DNA from 4 places in the Brucella anthropi ATCC 49188 genome. Region 2 is predicted to be linked to each of the others. Evidence: predicted binding sites of a transcription regulator. Region 2 holds the regulator's gene; each other region holds the start of a gene.

Region 1 (3,673 bases), 950 kb from region 2:
TGTTCGTCGGCCAGGATCACCGCGCGCGGCTTCAGCAGGTCATCGCCCGCAACCAGCGTTGCGACCGTTGCACCAACCCAGCGCATAACGCCGTCCGAGCCCAGCGCGAAATCGCCATTCGGCGCGGCAGCAAAGCGCTCCGCGCGACGTTCGAACTCGGCGGCCAGCGCCTTTTGTGCAGCCGACTTCACCGCCTTGGCGTCCGGCCCCTCGGCCTGAACGTCAGCGGTAAAACGGAATCCTTCCAGTTGCCCGACATTGTGGCCTTCGACAATCACGTCTCCGGCCGGGCTGATTTCTGCTTCAAGCATGGCATTCTCTCTCAGGCGCCTCATAAGCACGCTTGTCCTGCGGTCTACAAAGCGTTTCGTCAACCTTTCATGCAGCGCGTCGGACAATCTGTCCTCAATTTCGCGCGTCTTTTCCTGCCAGTGTGTCGGATCGGCAAGCCATCCCGGCCTGTGCGACACAAAAGTCCAGGTTCGAATTTGCGCCACACGATGCGACAGGGTGTCAATTTCCCCCTCTGTGCTATCGGCGCGGCGCACCTGTTCGCTCATATAATCTTCATCGACGCTCCCTCGGCGGACAAGATCCTGGTAGATGGTTGCAATGATATCGGCATGCTGCGCCGGCGCGATCTTGCGATAATCGGGCAGCGCGCAGGCGTCCCACAAAAGCTCGATGCGTGCCGGTGTCTTGGCGAGCCGCACAATCTCTTCGTCTTTCGACAAATTTTCAAGCGCTTGTTGATCAACGGCAGGCAAAGCCTTGGCCAATCCTTCAATCGGTGCGGGCGTTTCCAGAGAATACCGCAGAGAATCGAGCGATGAAAAGTCGAAACGCGCCGTGCGCCACTGCAGAACTTTCACCGGATCGAAATTATGCGCTTCCACCCGTTCGACCAGTTCTTCGTCGAATGGATGCACCTGCCCGGTCACACCGAATGTGCCGTCACGCAGATGACGTCCAGCGCGCCCGGCTATCTGCCCAACTTCGGCAGGCGTCAGATCGCGGAACTGATAACCGTCGAATTTGCGGTTCTGCGCAAAGGCGACATGGTCAACATCCAGATTGAGCCCCATGCCGATGGCATCGGTCGCCACCAGAAAATCGACGTCACCCGACTGGTAAAGCTCTACCTGCGCATTGCGCGTGCGCGGACTGAGCGCGCCCATGACCACCGCAGCACCACCGCGCTGGCGGCGGATCAGTTCAGCAATCGCATAAACCTCGTCGGCAGAAAAGGCGACAATGGCGGAACGGTTCGGCAGGCGGGTAATCTTCTTGGCCCCAGCATAGGCCAGATGCGACAGGCGCGGACGCGTTACCACATTGATGCCGCGCAAGAGCTTTTCCAGAATGCCGCGCATCGTCCCAGCGCCAAGCAGGAGCGTCTCCTGCCGTCCCCGCAAATGCAGGATGCGGTCGGTGAATATATGCCCGCGTTCCAGATCACCGGCGAGCTGCACTTCATCGATAGCCACAAAAGCCACATCAGTGCGGCGCGGCATGGCCTCGACCGTGCAGACGGAATAGCGCGCGCCAGGCGGCACGATCTTTTCCTCACCCGTGACCAGCGCGACATTGGCCGCCCCGACCCGTTCCACCACGCGGTTATAGACCTCGCGCGCCAGAAGGCGCAGCGGCAGGCCGATCATCCCGCTTCCATGCGACAGCATGCGTTCGATGGCCAGATGCGTTTTGCCGGTATTGGTCGGCCCAAGTACCGCAGTCACATCGCGGCCACTCAAGGTCAGCGGCAAATCATGGGCAGGGAGTTGGTTCATGCCAATAATCGGATTCCCGGTACAAGCGCCCGTCACGGGCTGGATGCTGGTTCTTGCGATAGCACTATACGACCTGCACCGAAAGCGCTCCTGTTAAGTTTCAGTATGGACGAGTTGCCAACCTTTCGGCGACCGATCTGCAGCCGGTCAATAACTTGTCGATTAACGATTGGAACGACTCTGGAACGAATCGGCGACGAATCGCTGACTCAGAGAGCTTCGCCTTTTGTTCACGGCAACATATAGTAAGCCTAACACAAAACCCCACAACATAATGAATCGGATGTTCCGCTTTTCCTCGTTCTCCCGACGCGGAACAACACCGCCGTTAACTTTTGGCAAAACCTGTCAACAGGCTGTTCCGATTACAATGCAATTCTTCAGAAAATCTTAATGATTACTGATAGTTCGTTAATGCCGAAGCGGATGGAAACTCGATTCTCGTTAACCTTCAGGCCAAAGCCGGAACGAATCGGCGACGAATCGCTGATCTGCAAAGTTTCTCCGTTTGTTCTCACCACATCTGGTAGTCCGTGATCGCAATGCGCCATAGAAAACCAGTATTAAACAGACTTTGAGCACCGTCTCATCGGTTTCGCGTTAACTTTCTGACAAAGCCACCATACCGACGCCAGCGATTTCAAACGTCTCATTGCGGAAACAAAAAGGCGGACGGAGCCAAATCTCCGTCCGCCTCTGTTCCAGTGAAGGAGAAGGTCAGTCGCGCTCGACGCACAAGGCAACGCCCATGCCGCCGCCGATGCAAAGTGTCGCCAGACCGCGCTTGGCATCGCGGCGCTGCATTTCGTAAAGCAGCGTCGTCAGAACGCGTGCGCCTGATGCGCCGATCGGATGACCGATCGCGATTGCTCCGCCATTGACGTTGACGATATGGGGGTTGAGACCAAGATCACGCACAACAGCACAGGACTGTGCTGCAAAGGCTTCGTTGGCTTCGACCAGATCGAGATCGCCGACGCTCCAGCCTGCCTTTTCCAGCGCCTTCTTCGTCGCCGGAATCGGGCCTGTTCCCATGATCGAAGGATCGACGCCAGCCGTTGCCCAGGAAACGATGCGCGCAAGCGGCTTCACACCACGCTTGGTGGCTTCATCCGCATCCATCAGCACGACAGCCGCAGCACCATCGTTAATCCCGGATGCGTTGCCTGCAGTAACCGTCCCCTCCTTGTCGAAAGCGGGCTTCAACTTGGTCAATGCCTCAATCGTCGTGCCGGGACGGATATATTCATCCGCCGAAATGACGATATCGCCCTTGCGACCCTTTACAGTGAACGGAACAATTTCATCCTCGAACCTGCCCGCATTCTGTGCCGCCTCTGCCTTCTGCTGGGAAGCAAGTGCGAACTCGTCCTGATCGGCGCGGGTCAACTGCCACTGGCTGGCGATATTCTCGGCAGTGATCCCCATATGATAGCCATGAAAGGCATCAATCAGGCCGTCCTTCAGCATGGTATCGACCATCTTGAAGTCGCCCATCTTCACGCCGGACCGTAAATGCGCGCAATGCGGCGCCATGGACATGGATTCCTGACCGCCTGCCACGATGATCTTGGCATCGCCGGAAAGAATCTGCTGCATGCCGAGCGCAACCGCTCGCAAACCGGAACCGCATAGCTGGTTGATCGAGAAGGCTGTCGTCTCTTTCGGGCAACCGGCATCCATCGCCGCCTGCCGCGCAGGGTTCTGGCCCTCGCCTGCCGTCAACACCTGTCCGAGAATAACCTCGTCCACATCCGTCGCCGCCACACCGGCGCGTTCCAGCGCTCCTTTGATAACCGTCGCGCCCAATTCATGTGCGGGGATATTGGCAAACGCACCGTTGAAAGCGCCCACTGCGGTACGCGCCGCGCTGGCAATGACGA
Region 2 (3,673 bases):
CTTTGTTGCAAAGTGGTCACCAGATGGCAATCCTGGAGCCATGCCCGCACTCACTATCGTTCTCTGGGCCATTGCGCTCGTTCTGGTTATTGTTCTGTCGACCAGATTGAAGGCGCTGGCGCTGCCCTTCATCGTTCTGGGGTTTGCCGTTTTCGTCAGGGAGCCTTTTCCTGACATCGTGATCTCGGAAGATGCCAAACTGGTGGGTGTTCGGCTCGCAGACGGGAAGTTCGCAGTCAATCGAAGCCGACAGTCACAGTTCACAATCGACAATTGGAAAACCGCTTATCTGGTGGAAGAGTTCATCGCGCCGCCATCCGGCAAAAACAAAAAGCGAACTGATGGGGACGGGTTCGAATGCGAAGATGGACTTTGCACGATCAGTCTGCGTGATGGTCGTACACTAGCCTACACCGCAGATGTCGCGATGCTGGAAATAGCCTGCAACATCGGCGATGTGGTTATTCTCGCCGTTTCCGGCAAAGATCCGGCGTGCGGACGTTCCACTATCCTGAGTATCAGCAAACAGGAACTGGCGCTAAAGGGAGCCGTCGAGATCAGGCTCGGAGAAAGGCCAGATAAAAATCGATCTCTCAAGGCTATATCGGGCGACACCTACGACGTCGCAAAGCCCGAGATGAGCCAGCAAACATCTGAATTGCAGCCGGAGGACCGAATTACCTATGCAATTGATGCGCCAAGTCGTCCTTGGCATTTGCACCGCATCCATTCGCGTCCAGCACGTGGCTTGTCCGAGCGCGAGTACAAACCAAAATCCCACTCCGCTCAAAATGCCGGAGTTTGTTCATCAGGTGTTAGCGATGAACCAACGCGCTGCAACTAAATAAAGAATGGTTCCACGTTTCTGTTCTTAACTGGAACCGCCCCATTGTTTGAACTCGGAGCTTATCTCCAAAGCCGGCTACACTACGATCTAGTAGCGGCGGATCAGGCCCACAAGCTTGCCCTGCACACGAACGCGATCCGGGCCAAATATTCTGGTTTCGTATGCCGGGTTTGCGGCTTCCAAAGCGATGGATGCACCCTTGCGGCGAAAGCGCTTCAAAGTCGCTTCCTCGTCATCGACAAGTGCCACCACGATTTCGCCAGGGTTTGCGGAATCACCGCGTTTAATGATGACGGTGTCACCATCAAAAATGCCGGCGTCGATCATTGAATCACCTCTGACCTCAAGCGCGTAATGCTCGCCCGCACCGATCATTTCGGGCGGAAGGCTGAGGGAGTGTGTTTGATTCTGGATTGCTGAAATCGGTACACCCGCAGCAATTCGCCCCATGACCGGTACGGATACAGTTCCAGACGTGTCGTCATTGGTAGCCACGGGAGCGGGGCGTGCCGGTGGCGGAGGTGTTTTGCCCAAGCTGCCTTCGATAACGCTGGGAGCGAACTTCTTTTGTGCGTTGAGGCCCGGAGCGATGGAATCCGGCAGACGTAACACCTCAAGCGCACGCGCCCTGTTCGGCAGACGGCGAATAAATCCACGCTCCTCAAGGGCGGTGATCAGACGATGGATACCCGATTTTGAAGCCAGATCGAGCGCTTCCTTCATTTCATCGAAAGACGGGGGAATGCCCGTTTCTTTTAGACGTTCATGAATGAACAGCAGAAGCTCGTGCTGTTTACGGGTTAACATGCGCGACACCCTCCCGGCCAAGAATCGAGAAAAACAAAACCAGAACGAACACTATATGTTCCAGTCTTGTTCTGCAATGGTTTTAAAACCATTAACGCTCAGGGTGAGATTGAACGGAATATTTCAGGGCAAGACCATCACGGGCACGGCATGTCAGATGCTGCTTCGAATAACATATATTTTATTATGACTTAGGTCTGTTTTCTCAAGCTTTAGTGAGGGCGAGAATTGCGCTCGATCTATAGCATGAGAACGCGACAATCATCGCCAACAGTGGCAGCAGGAGCGTTTTCATCCCTGATGAGAAGCGCTTTTGAACCGACGAGAGCTGAAAGCATGGACGAATCTTGGACCGGAAACGGCTTTGCGGTCAGCGTTCCGTCAGGGTTTGATTCGATTGTGGCCCGGATATAATCGCGGCGGTGGTCATTCGCAGGCAGGTCAGTGCCCAGCTTTGCAGGTCGGATATCGGCATCGAGGTTCGTTCCGGCAAGCTTGGCGACGAGCGGACGGAGAAAAACGAGGCTGCATACCAAGCTCGAAACGGGATTGCCCGGTAGGCCGATGACATGCACGATCTTGCCGTTCACTTCGATGCGCCCATACATCAGGGGCTTGCCGGGCCGCATGGCGATCTTCCAGAAGTCGAGATTGACGCCCTGTTTCTGCAGTGCTCCATGCACAAAATCCCGGTCACCGACGGAAGCGCCACCGATCGTTACCAGAATGTCGATGCCGCTTTGCAGGCTGTCTGCTATTGCCCGTTCGATTTTGGCAGGATCATCCGGAATGATCCCTTTATCATGTGGCGCTCCGCCGGCTCGCCTTACTATCTCGGCGATTCCAACGCTGTTCGATGCAACAATCTGGTCTTTTCCGGGTGTTTCCCCCGGCGGAACCAGCTCATCGCCGGTCGCAATGATTGCTATTTTGGGCTTTTGAAAGACGTCGATTCTCGCATTGCCACTGGCCGCTGCCAGCGACAGGGCCGCAGCATCCAGCGCCCGCCCGCTCGGAATGACGATGTTATCGGGTGAAAAATCGAGGCCTGCGCGGCGTATATGTCGTCCCGGTTCTATGCCTTCGTGAACGGTTAGCCGGTTATCCGAGCGCTCAGTGTGTTCCTGAATAACGATCGTATCCGTGCCTTTGGGCAGTGGCGCGCCGGTGAAAATCCGGACCGCCTGACCAATTCCCGGTTCACCTTCGAAGCGATTGCCCGCTGCCGATTCGCCGATGATGTCGAACTCGACGGGATAAGAGATGTTGTCTGGCGCGATCAGGGCGTAACCGTCCATGGCCGATCCGTCGAACGGCGGCTGCAGAAAATGTGCCAAAACAGGTGTTGCAACCACGCGCCCACCTGCATCTGACAAAGCGACCTGCTCTTTACCGTGCGGTTCTGCGGATTTCAGGATGCGGGCCAGTGCTTCATCGACCGGGAGAAGGGACATGGCGTTTCCTCTCGAACTGAATTGTTGACCCGTCTAGACCACAGAATCTGTCCAGATGAGTTGATCCAGAGCAAAGTCTAGCGGTTTATGCTTTCCAGTCACCTGATTTGCCGCCGCCCTTTTCGGTAACGCGGATACCGCCGATCTCCATATGTTTGTCGACGGCTTTGGCCATGTCATAGATCGTAAGACATGTAACAGAAACGGCGGTGAGGGCTTCCATTTCCACGCCGGTGCGCCCCTTGAGCTTGGCCAGCGCACGAACGCGCAAACCGGGCAATGTCTGATCCGGCTCGATTTCGACGGCTACTTTGGTCAACATCAGTGGATGGCAGAGGGGAATCAGATCGGCGGTCTTTTTAGCCGCCATGATGCCAGCCAGACGCGCAGCGCCAATGACGTCACCCTTAGCGGCGTTGCCTTCCAGAATGAGCGCCAGCGTTTCCAGATTCATTCTGACCGACCCTTCGGCCACAGCCTGTCGTTCAGTCTCGTCCTTGGCACCAACATCCACCATATTGGCAGCGCCGGTCTGGTCGATATGGGTGAGTTTGGACATCATCAG
Region 3 (3,673 bases), on a different replicon from region 2:
CTTCATGGAAGCACGTGTTCAGGCCATTCGGGAAGGCACCGCAAACGAACTTGTTTGGCTTGTGGAACATCCCTCGCTTTACACTGCGGGGACGAGCGCCAACGCGGGCGACCTCCTGATCCCCGATAGTCTTCCGGTGTTCAACACGGGACGCGGCGGTGAATATACCTATCACGGACCCGGCCAGCGCGTCGCCTATGTGATGCTTGACCTGAAACGCCGCCGCGAGGACGTGCGCGCCTTCGTGACCGCTCTTGAGCAGTGGATCATCGAGAGCCTGGCCGAATTCAATATCAAAGGTGAACGTCGCGAGGATCGTGTCGGCGTATGGGTTACACGCCCTGAAAAACCGCGCCTTGCCAGTGGCAGCATGTGCGAAGACAAGATCGCAGCCATAGGCATCCGCCTGCGTCGCTGGGTGAGCTTTCACGGCATAGCCATCAATGTCGAACCCGATCTCAGCCATTATTCCGGCATCGTTCCTTGCGGAATCTCGGAACATGGCGTTACCAGCCTTGTAGACCTTGGATTGCCGGTAACAATGGGCGACATGGACGTCGCTTTGGGAAGAGCGTTCGAGACGGTCTTCGGAGCCCGTCAGCTGAAATAGAGCATTTCCAGCAAAAGTGCGAAGCGGTTTTGCGTTGGATAATGCATAAAATAAAAAGATAGAGCGGTCCCACGATTCCGTTTTAACTGGAACCGCTCTAGCTCTGCCTCAGACCACGGCGTCGACTTTCACACGGCGCTCACGCATGAAGACATAGAATCCTGATCCGACGATGATCGCGATGCCGCACCATTTCGACGGTGTCGGGAAATCGCCGAACACGATCAGGCCAACGAGAACGGCATTGACTATTTCCAGATACTGGAACGGTGCCAGCATTGAGGCTGGTGCCAGCTTGAACGCCTGCACGACCATCAGATGGCTGACCGTGCCGATCGTGCCCAGAAGCAGCAGGAGCAACCATGGCTGGATGCCGTGCGGCAGGCCGAAACTCAGATCACCAAGCCCCGCCACGGTTCCAAAGATCATGACAACGCCGGCGAGCATCCACCCGCCCACACCCGCATAGAACTGCATGACGAGCGGGCTTTCCTTCGCACCATATTTTCGGTTCAGGATCAGGTAGATGGCAAAGGTTACGGCTGTCGCCAGCGGCAGAAGCGAGACGGCGCCGAAAATCTCGAAACTCGGCTGGATCACGATCATCGTGCCGATGAGACCGATGCCCACCGCGCTGAATCTTCTCCAGCCCACTTTTTCCTTTAGGAAAATGGCCGAAAAGAGCGTCAGAATAAGCGGCTCGGCGAAGAAGACGGCCATAGCATCGGCCAGCGGCATATATTTGACCGCCGTGAAGAAGCAGAGCCCACCAAACCCCATCAACGCGCCGCGAATGAGGTTGCCTGCCAGATATTGTGTTCGCAGCGCGGCGAAACCACCAACGATGAGCAGGATAAAGAACATCAGCCAGCATTGAATGAAAAAACGCATGAAGGTGACAGTGGCAGGAGGCATATTATCCACCATGGCGAGCCATTTGCCGATGGCATCCATCAGCGGCAGCAAAAGCACCGAGAGCACCATGATCGCCATGCCCTTTACGTGCGCTTCCATGCCGCTTGTCGCGCTGTTTTGCATTTCAAACTCTCGGTATTCTGAATATTCCCCGCTATCGCTCTATGCCAACTACTGCAGCGTTTCCATCCAATTTGATCGGAAATGTCCTGCTTGTTTGACTTTCGCCTTCTTTCTGGTGCAAATCAGTTCCGTTCTGAACAAAACCCTTTGAAAAAGCCGTGCGAAAACGGAACGTAAGGCGAACTTTAGTCGCCTTTCGTGAGCGCGCATGGCATCATTCAGTTGATTCGCGAACAGTATTTTCCGGTCGATGGCGAGCAGGCTCGGCAAAGACCTCCTGAAATTCAGATAGAGAGCTTTTCGGAACAGATGGACGATAGCAACGATCTCTTCTCGAGAGTGGTCAACAATGCCCGGGCCCGAGAACGGGAACAAGAACAGGGGCGCCAAGGGGAGAAACCCAGCGAAAAACCTGTGGCGCAGCCGATGGCAGCGCCGTCGCTCTCTGTTCCAAAGCCGGTAACGGCCAAGGCACCACCTGCTTCATCGGCAAGCGACGACTATAACGCATCATCCATCCGCGTTCTGGAAGGACTGGAGCCGGTGCGCCTGCGTCCCGGCATGTATATCGGCGGCACGGACGAAAAGGCGCTGCATCATCTCTTCGCTGAAGTCATCGACAACTCGATGGACGAAGCTGTCGCGGGGCATGCCAATTTCATCGAAGTGAGCTTCGATGCCGATGGGTTTGTAACGGTTTCGGACAACGGACGTGGCATTCCTGTGGATGAACATCCCCAGGTTCCCGGAAAGTCCACGCTCGAAGTCATCATGACCAAGCTACACGCAGGCGGCAAGTTCGACGGCAAGGCTTATGAAACGTCAGGCGGTCTGCACGGCGTCGGTGTTTCTGTGGTGAATGCCCTTTCTGACATGCTGGAAGTGGAAGTCGCGCGCAATCGCCGTCTTTATCGCCAGCGTTTCTCGCGGGGTATTCCGCAGGGCGGGCTGGAAGAACTCGGCGAAGTGCATAATCGTCGCGGCACCCGCGTCCGTTTCCATCCAGACCCTGATATTTTCGGCAAAACAGCGCAGTTCGATCCGCATCGTCTTTATCGCATGGCGCGGTCGAAAGCCTATCTGTTCGGCGGAGTTGAAATCCGCTGGAACTGCGATCCCTCCCTGCTCGACCCAAAGAAGGAAACACCTGAAAAGGCCGTGTTCCACTTTCCCGGCGGTCTGAAGGACTATCTTGAGGCATCGCTCGGCAAGGAACATCAGGTCACGCGCGAGATTTTCGCTGGCAAGACCGAAAAGCAAGGTGGCCACGGCGCCGTCGAATGGGCCGTTTCGTGGTTTGGTGGGGATGGTTTCGTCCACTCCTATTGTAACACTATCCCGACCGGCGATGGTGGCACACATGAAGCAGGTTTGCGTATTGCCTTGACGCGAGGGCTGAAAGCCTATGCGGAACTGACCAACAACAAACGCGCTTCGATCATAACCACCGATGACGTGATGGTGTCGGCTGCGGGAATGCTGTCGGTTTTCATTCGCGAGCCGGAATTTGTCGGCCAGACCAAGGACAAGCTTGCCACGGTCGAGGCACAGCGCATCGTAGAGAATGCGATCCGTGATCCATTCGATCATTGGCTCACGGCCTCTCCGCAGGAAGCATCTCGCCTGCTGGAATGGGTGATCGACCGCGCCGACGAGCGCTTGCGTCGCCGTCAGGAAAAAGAAACCGTTCGCAAGAGCGCAACGCGCAAACTACGCCTGCCCGGCAAACTTGCCGATTGCACGCAGAATGCCGCAGCCGGAGCGGAACTGTTCATCGTCGAGGGTGACTCGGCAGGTGGTTCAGCCAAGCAGGCGCGCAATCGCGCCAATCAGGCTATCCTGCCATTGCGCGGCAAGATTTTGAACGTTGCCAGCGCGGGACGCGAAAAACTAACGGCAAACCAGCAAATAAGTGATCTTGTGCAGGCACTCGGCAGTGGTACGCGCAAGAATTATCGAGAAGACGATCTGCGCTATGATCGCGTCATCGTCATGACCGATGCCGACGTCGATGGCGCACATATC
Region 4 (3,673 bases), 170 kb from region 2:
GGCAAGTCGCGCTGACGAACTTGCAATCAGACATCATGCTTCCTAGAGAATTGGAAGTATGATCCAATAGAAAAAGCGCTGTAAAACAGCGCCTTATCAAATTTAACTTATAAACTGGATTATATCCGTTCTCAGAACGGAATTTCGTCGTCCAGATCGCGCGAGAAGCCACCGCTGCCGCCACCCTGATTGGATGGGCCGGACGAGCCGAAATCACCGCCGCCACCGGAATAGTCAGACATCTGGTTACGGTTGCCGCCACCGCCGCCGAACGAACGGCCTTCACCGCCGCCTTCACCACGGCTATCGAGCATCTGCAGTTCACCACGGAACTTCTGCAGCACGACTTCCGTCGAATAACGGTCATTGCCGTTCTGATCCTGCCACTTGCGGGTCTGGAGCGCGCCTTCGATGTAAACCTTGGCACCCTTCTTCAGATATTGTTCCGCAACCTTGGCGAGGTTCTCATTGAAGATGACAACGCTGTGCCATTCGGTGCGGTCCTTGCGTTCGCCGCTCTGGCGATCGCGCCAGCTTTCCGACGTTGCAATGCGCAGATTGGCAACCACGTCGCCGGAATTCAGACGACGAATTTCCGGATCGGCACCAAGATTGCCGACCAGAATGACTTTATTGACGCTACCAGCCATCGAAAATTACTCCGGGTCTTGCATGCACACTCTTTCCGCACTGCTTCGCGCGGACAAGAGGCACTTTTCAAATGAAAGATCAGGCGCAACAATGCGCCATCACCAGAAACTCATATGTTCACCTTACAGGACTGGCTCAAAGCGTGCTCAATCCGGGCCGGTGAATTCTTCAATGTCCACAGAGTTTATGTTCTTGTTTTGTTCAAAATGCAACCTTCCGACATTAAAAAGCCTTGCGTTCGCCATAAATTTCAGTGGGTTTTTGCACCGTTTACCGCGCTGATAATGCAGTTTGCCTCATTTCAGGGGCTGAAACTGCATCTGCCTTAATTTCAAAACAGCCTTGCCGACAACCTTCATAAAGCAATAGCTGCCTGCGCTTGGCAAACGGGATCAGCTTCCAAGGAAAAGCCCTGCCGCTCACTGTATCTTTGGCGCGCAGGGCTTGGGGTTTGAGCAATGCTCATGTGTCGACATTAATTCGTCGGCAGGTCTTTTCGGATCACAAAGGCGCACGGCCATTTGCATTCCGCGCAAATTCAAATTGTCGGCAATCACACTTTCGATCAACGAGGCATCATTCCTTGCGAAAAGATGCTGCCGCAACCGAAACGGATTGTGCTTTCATCTCTGTGAAAGCTAGGCACTGTAGTCAGGTGGACTCATGCTCCTTAACCTCCCTACTGGGTCTCCCCGCCTCCTGCGGACCTCTTGCCGATGCCGTGTCATCCCACCGCGGCACCTCTCCGCTATCAGCGAGTAAGGGTAGTCTGCTCCTGTCAGGAGTGACAGTCAACGCTCTTGCGTTCACATTTCGTATCGCCTATCAGAAGGCTGGTTGTTCGATATTTGTTCTAATGATAAGAGTGCACCGATGAATGACCGGAGCCCCCTTCTTATTGGAGGGTTTCACCCCATATTAGACACCGGCGCGACGTGTTTTACCATTCGGCGCCCGTTATCCATGGCATCATGAGCAGGCAGGACGCGGAATGAGCGATCAGAAATTCATTTCCATACGTGGCGCGCGCGAACACAATCTGAAAAATGTCGATCTCGATCTGCCTCGCGACAAGCTGATCGTGATGACGGGGCTTTCCGGCTCGGGCAAATCCTCGCTTGCCTTTGATACGATCTATGCGGAAGGCCAGCGCCGTTATGTCGAAAGTCTTTCGGCCTATGCGCGCCAGTTCCTCGAAATGATGCAAAAGCCGGATGTCGACCAGATCGACGGCCTCTCTCCTGCCATTTCCATCGAGCAGAAGACGACGAGCCGCAATCCGCGTTCGACGGTCGGCACCGTCACCGAAATCTACGACTATATGCGCCTGCTCTTTGCGCGCGTGGGTGTGCCCTATTCGCCTGCGACCGGCCTTCCCATTGAGAGCCAGACCGTTAGCCAGATGGTTGATCGGGTCATGGCGCTGGAAGAAGGCACGCGCCTTTATATCCTCGCGCCCATCGTTCGTGGCCGCAAGGGCGAGTACAAGAAGGAGCTGGCAGAGCTTCAGAAGAAGGGCTTTCAGCGCGTCAAGGTGGACGGCACCTTCTATGAAATCGCCGACGTTCCGGCGCTGGACAAGAAATACAAGCACGACATCGATGTTGTGGTGGACCGTGTCGTGGTGCGGCCTGACCTGTCGACCCGCCTCGCCGACAGTCTTGAAACATGCCTCAAGCTTGCTGAAGGTCTGGCCGTCGCCGAGTTTGCTGACAAGCCGCTGCCGCCTGAAGAAACGGCTGAAGGTGGTGCTGCCAACAAGTCGGCCAACGAAACGCATGAGCGCATTCTGTTTTCGGAAAAGTTTGCCTGCCCGGTTTCCGGTTTCACCATCCCAGAAATCGAACCGCGCCTGTTCTCATTCAACAACCCGTTCGGCGCCTGCCCGACCTGTGATGGTCTCGGCACGCAGCAGGCCATTGATCCGAACCTGATCGTTCCCGACGAAACGGCAGTGTTGAAGGACGGCGCGATTGCCCCATGGGCGCGGTCTTCGTCGCCCTATTACAATCAGACGCTGGAAGCGCTTGGCAAAGCCTATGGCTTCAAGATCGGTGCGCGCTGGGTTGATCTTTCGGAAGAAGCCCAGCAGGCCATTCTCTATGGCACCAAGGGCAAGGAAATCACCTTCCAGTATGATGACGGCCTGCGTTCCTACCAGACGACGAAGCCTTTTGAGGGCGTGATCCCCAATCTGGAACGCCGTTGGAAAGAGACCGATTCCGCCTGGTCGCGCGAAGATATCGAGCGCTTCATGGCCTCGACCCCCTGCCCTTCCTGTAACGGCTACCGCCTGAAGCCGGAAGCGCTTGCGGTCAAGGTTGGCATGAAGCATGTTGGCGAGATCACGGAAATGTCGATCCGCAAGGCCGACGCCTGGTTCCGCGACATTGATAGCAGCTTTAACGACAAGCAGCGCGAGATTGCCGCCCGCATCCTCAAGGAAATCCGGGAGCGCCTGCAGTTCCTCAATGATGTCGGCCTCGACTATCTGACGCTGGCGCGCAATTCCGGCACGCTGTCGGGCGGTGAAAGCCAGCGTATCCGTCTTGCCTCGCAGATCGGTTCCGGCCTGACCGGCGTGCTTTACGTGCTGGATGAACCATCCATCGGCCTGCATCAGCGTGATAATGCGCGTCTCCTCGACACGCTGCGCCATCTGCGCGATCTCGGCAACACGGTCATCGTGGTCGAACATGACGAAGATGCGATCCTGACCGCCGACTATGTGGTCGATATCGGCCCTGCGGCAGGTGTCCATGGCGGCAAGATCATCGCTCAAGGGTCGCCGCAGGACGTGATGTCCAATGCGAACTCGCTGACCGGCAAATATCTGTCAGGCGCGATGGAAGTTGCCGTTCCGGCGGAACGCCGCAAGATTTCAAAGTCCAAGCGCATCAAGGTCGTCGGCGCGCGTGGCAACAATCTGAAAAATGTCTCGGCGGATATTCCGCTTGGAACCTTCACCGCCGTCACTGGCGTTTCAGGCGGCGGCAAATCCACCTTCCTGATTGAAACCCTG

What was found. The regulator LexA, encoded in region 2, represses DNA repair genes until DNA is damaged. The targets are predictions, from matches to a motif close to TGTTCNNNNTGTGTTCNG.
Positions count from the first base shown of each region.
Region 1: OANT_RS05845 (helicase-related protein) is a predicted target of LexA. The motif match lies at 1,961-1,978, and genes of this name have one in related genera.
Region 3: parE (DNA topoisomerase IV subunit B) is a predicted target of LexA. The motif match lies at 1,816-1,833, and genes of this name have one in related genera.
Region 4: uvrA (excinuclease ABC subunit UvrA) is a predicted target of LexA. The motif match lies at 1,490-1,507, and genes of this name have one in related genera.

Region 1 covers NC_009667.1:1,187,142-1,190,814, reverse strand. The annotation lists gene OANT_RS05845 (helicase-related protein) at 1-1,790, opposite strand, end outside; gene OANT_RS05840 (acetyl-CoA C-acetyltransferase) at 2,508-3,673, opposite strand, start outside.
Region 2 covers NC_009667.1:2,138,442-2,142,114, forward strand. The annotation lists gene OANT_RS10605 (ComEC/Rec2 family competence protein) at 1-844, shown strand, start outside; gene lexA (transcriptional repressor LexA) at 935-1,654, opposite strand; gene OANT_RS10620 (molybdopterin molybdotransferase MoeA) at 1,894-3,108, opposite strand; gene moaC (cyclic pyranopterin monophosphate synthase MoaC) at 3,194-3,670, opposite strand.
Region 3 covers NC_009668.1:1,041,436-1,045,108, forward strand. The annotation lists gene lipB (lipoyl(octanoyl) transferase LipB) at 1-610, shown strand, start outside; gene OANT_RS18890 (DMT family transporter) at 719-1,648, opposite strand; gene parE (DNA topoisomerase IV subunit B) at 1,958-3,673, shown strand, end outside.
Region 4 covers NC_009667.1:2,309,471-2,313,143, forward strand. The annotation lists gene arsC (arsenate reductase (glutaredoxin)) at 1-15, shown strand, start outside; gene ssb (single-stranded DNA-binding protein) at 132-650, opposite strand; gene uvrA (excinuclease ABC subunit UvrA) at 1,643-3,673, shown strand, end outside.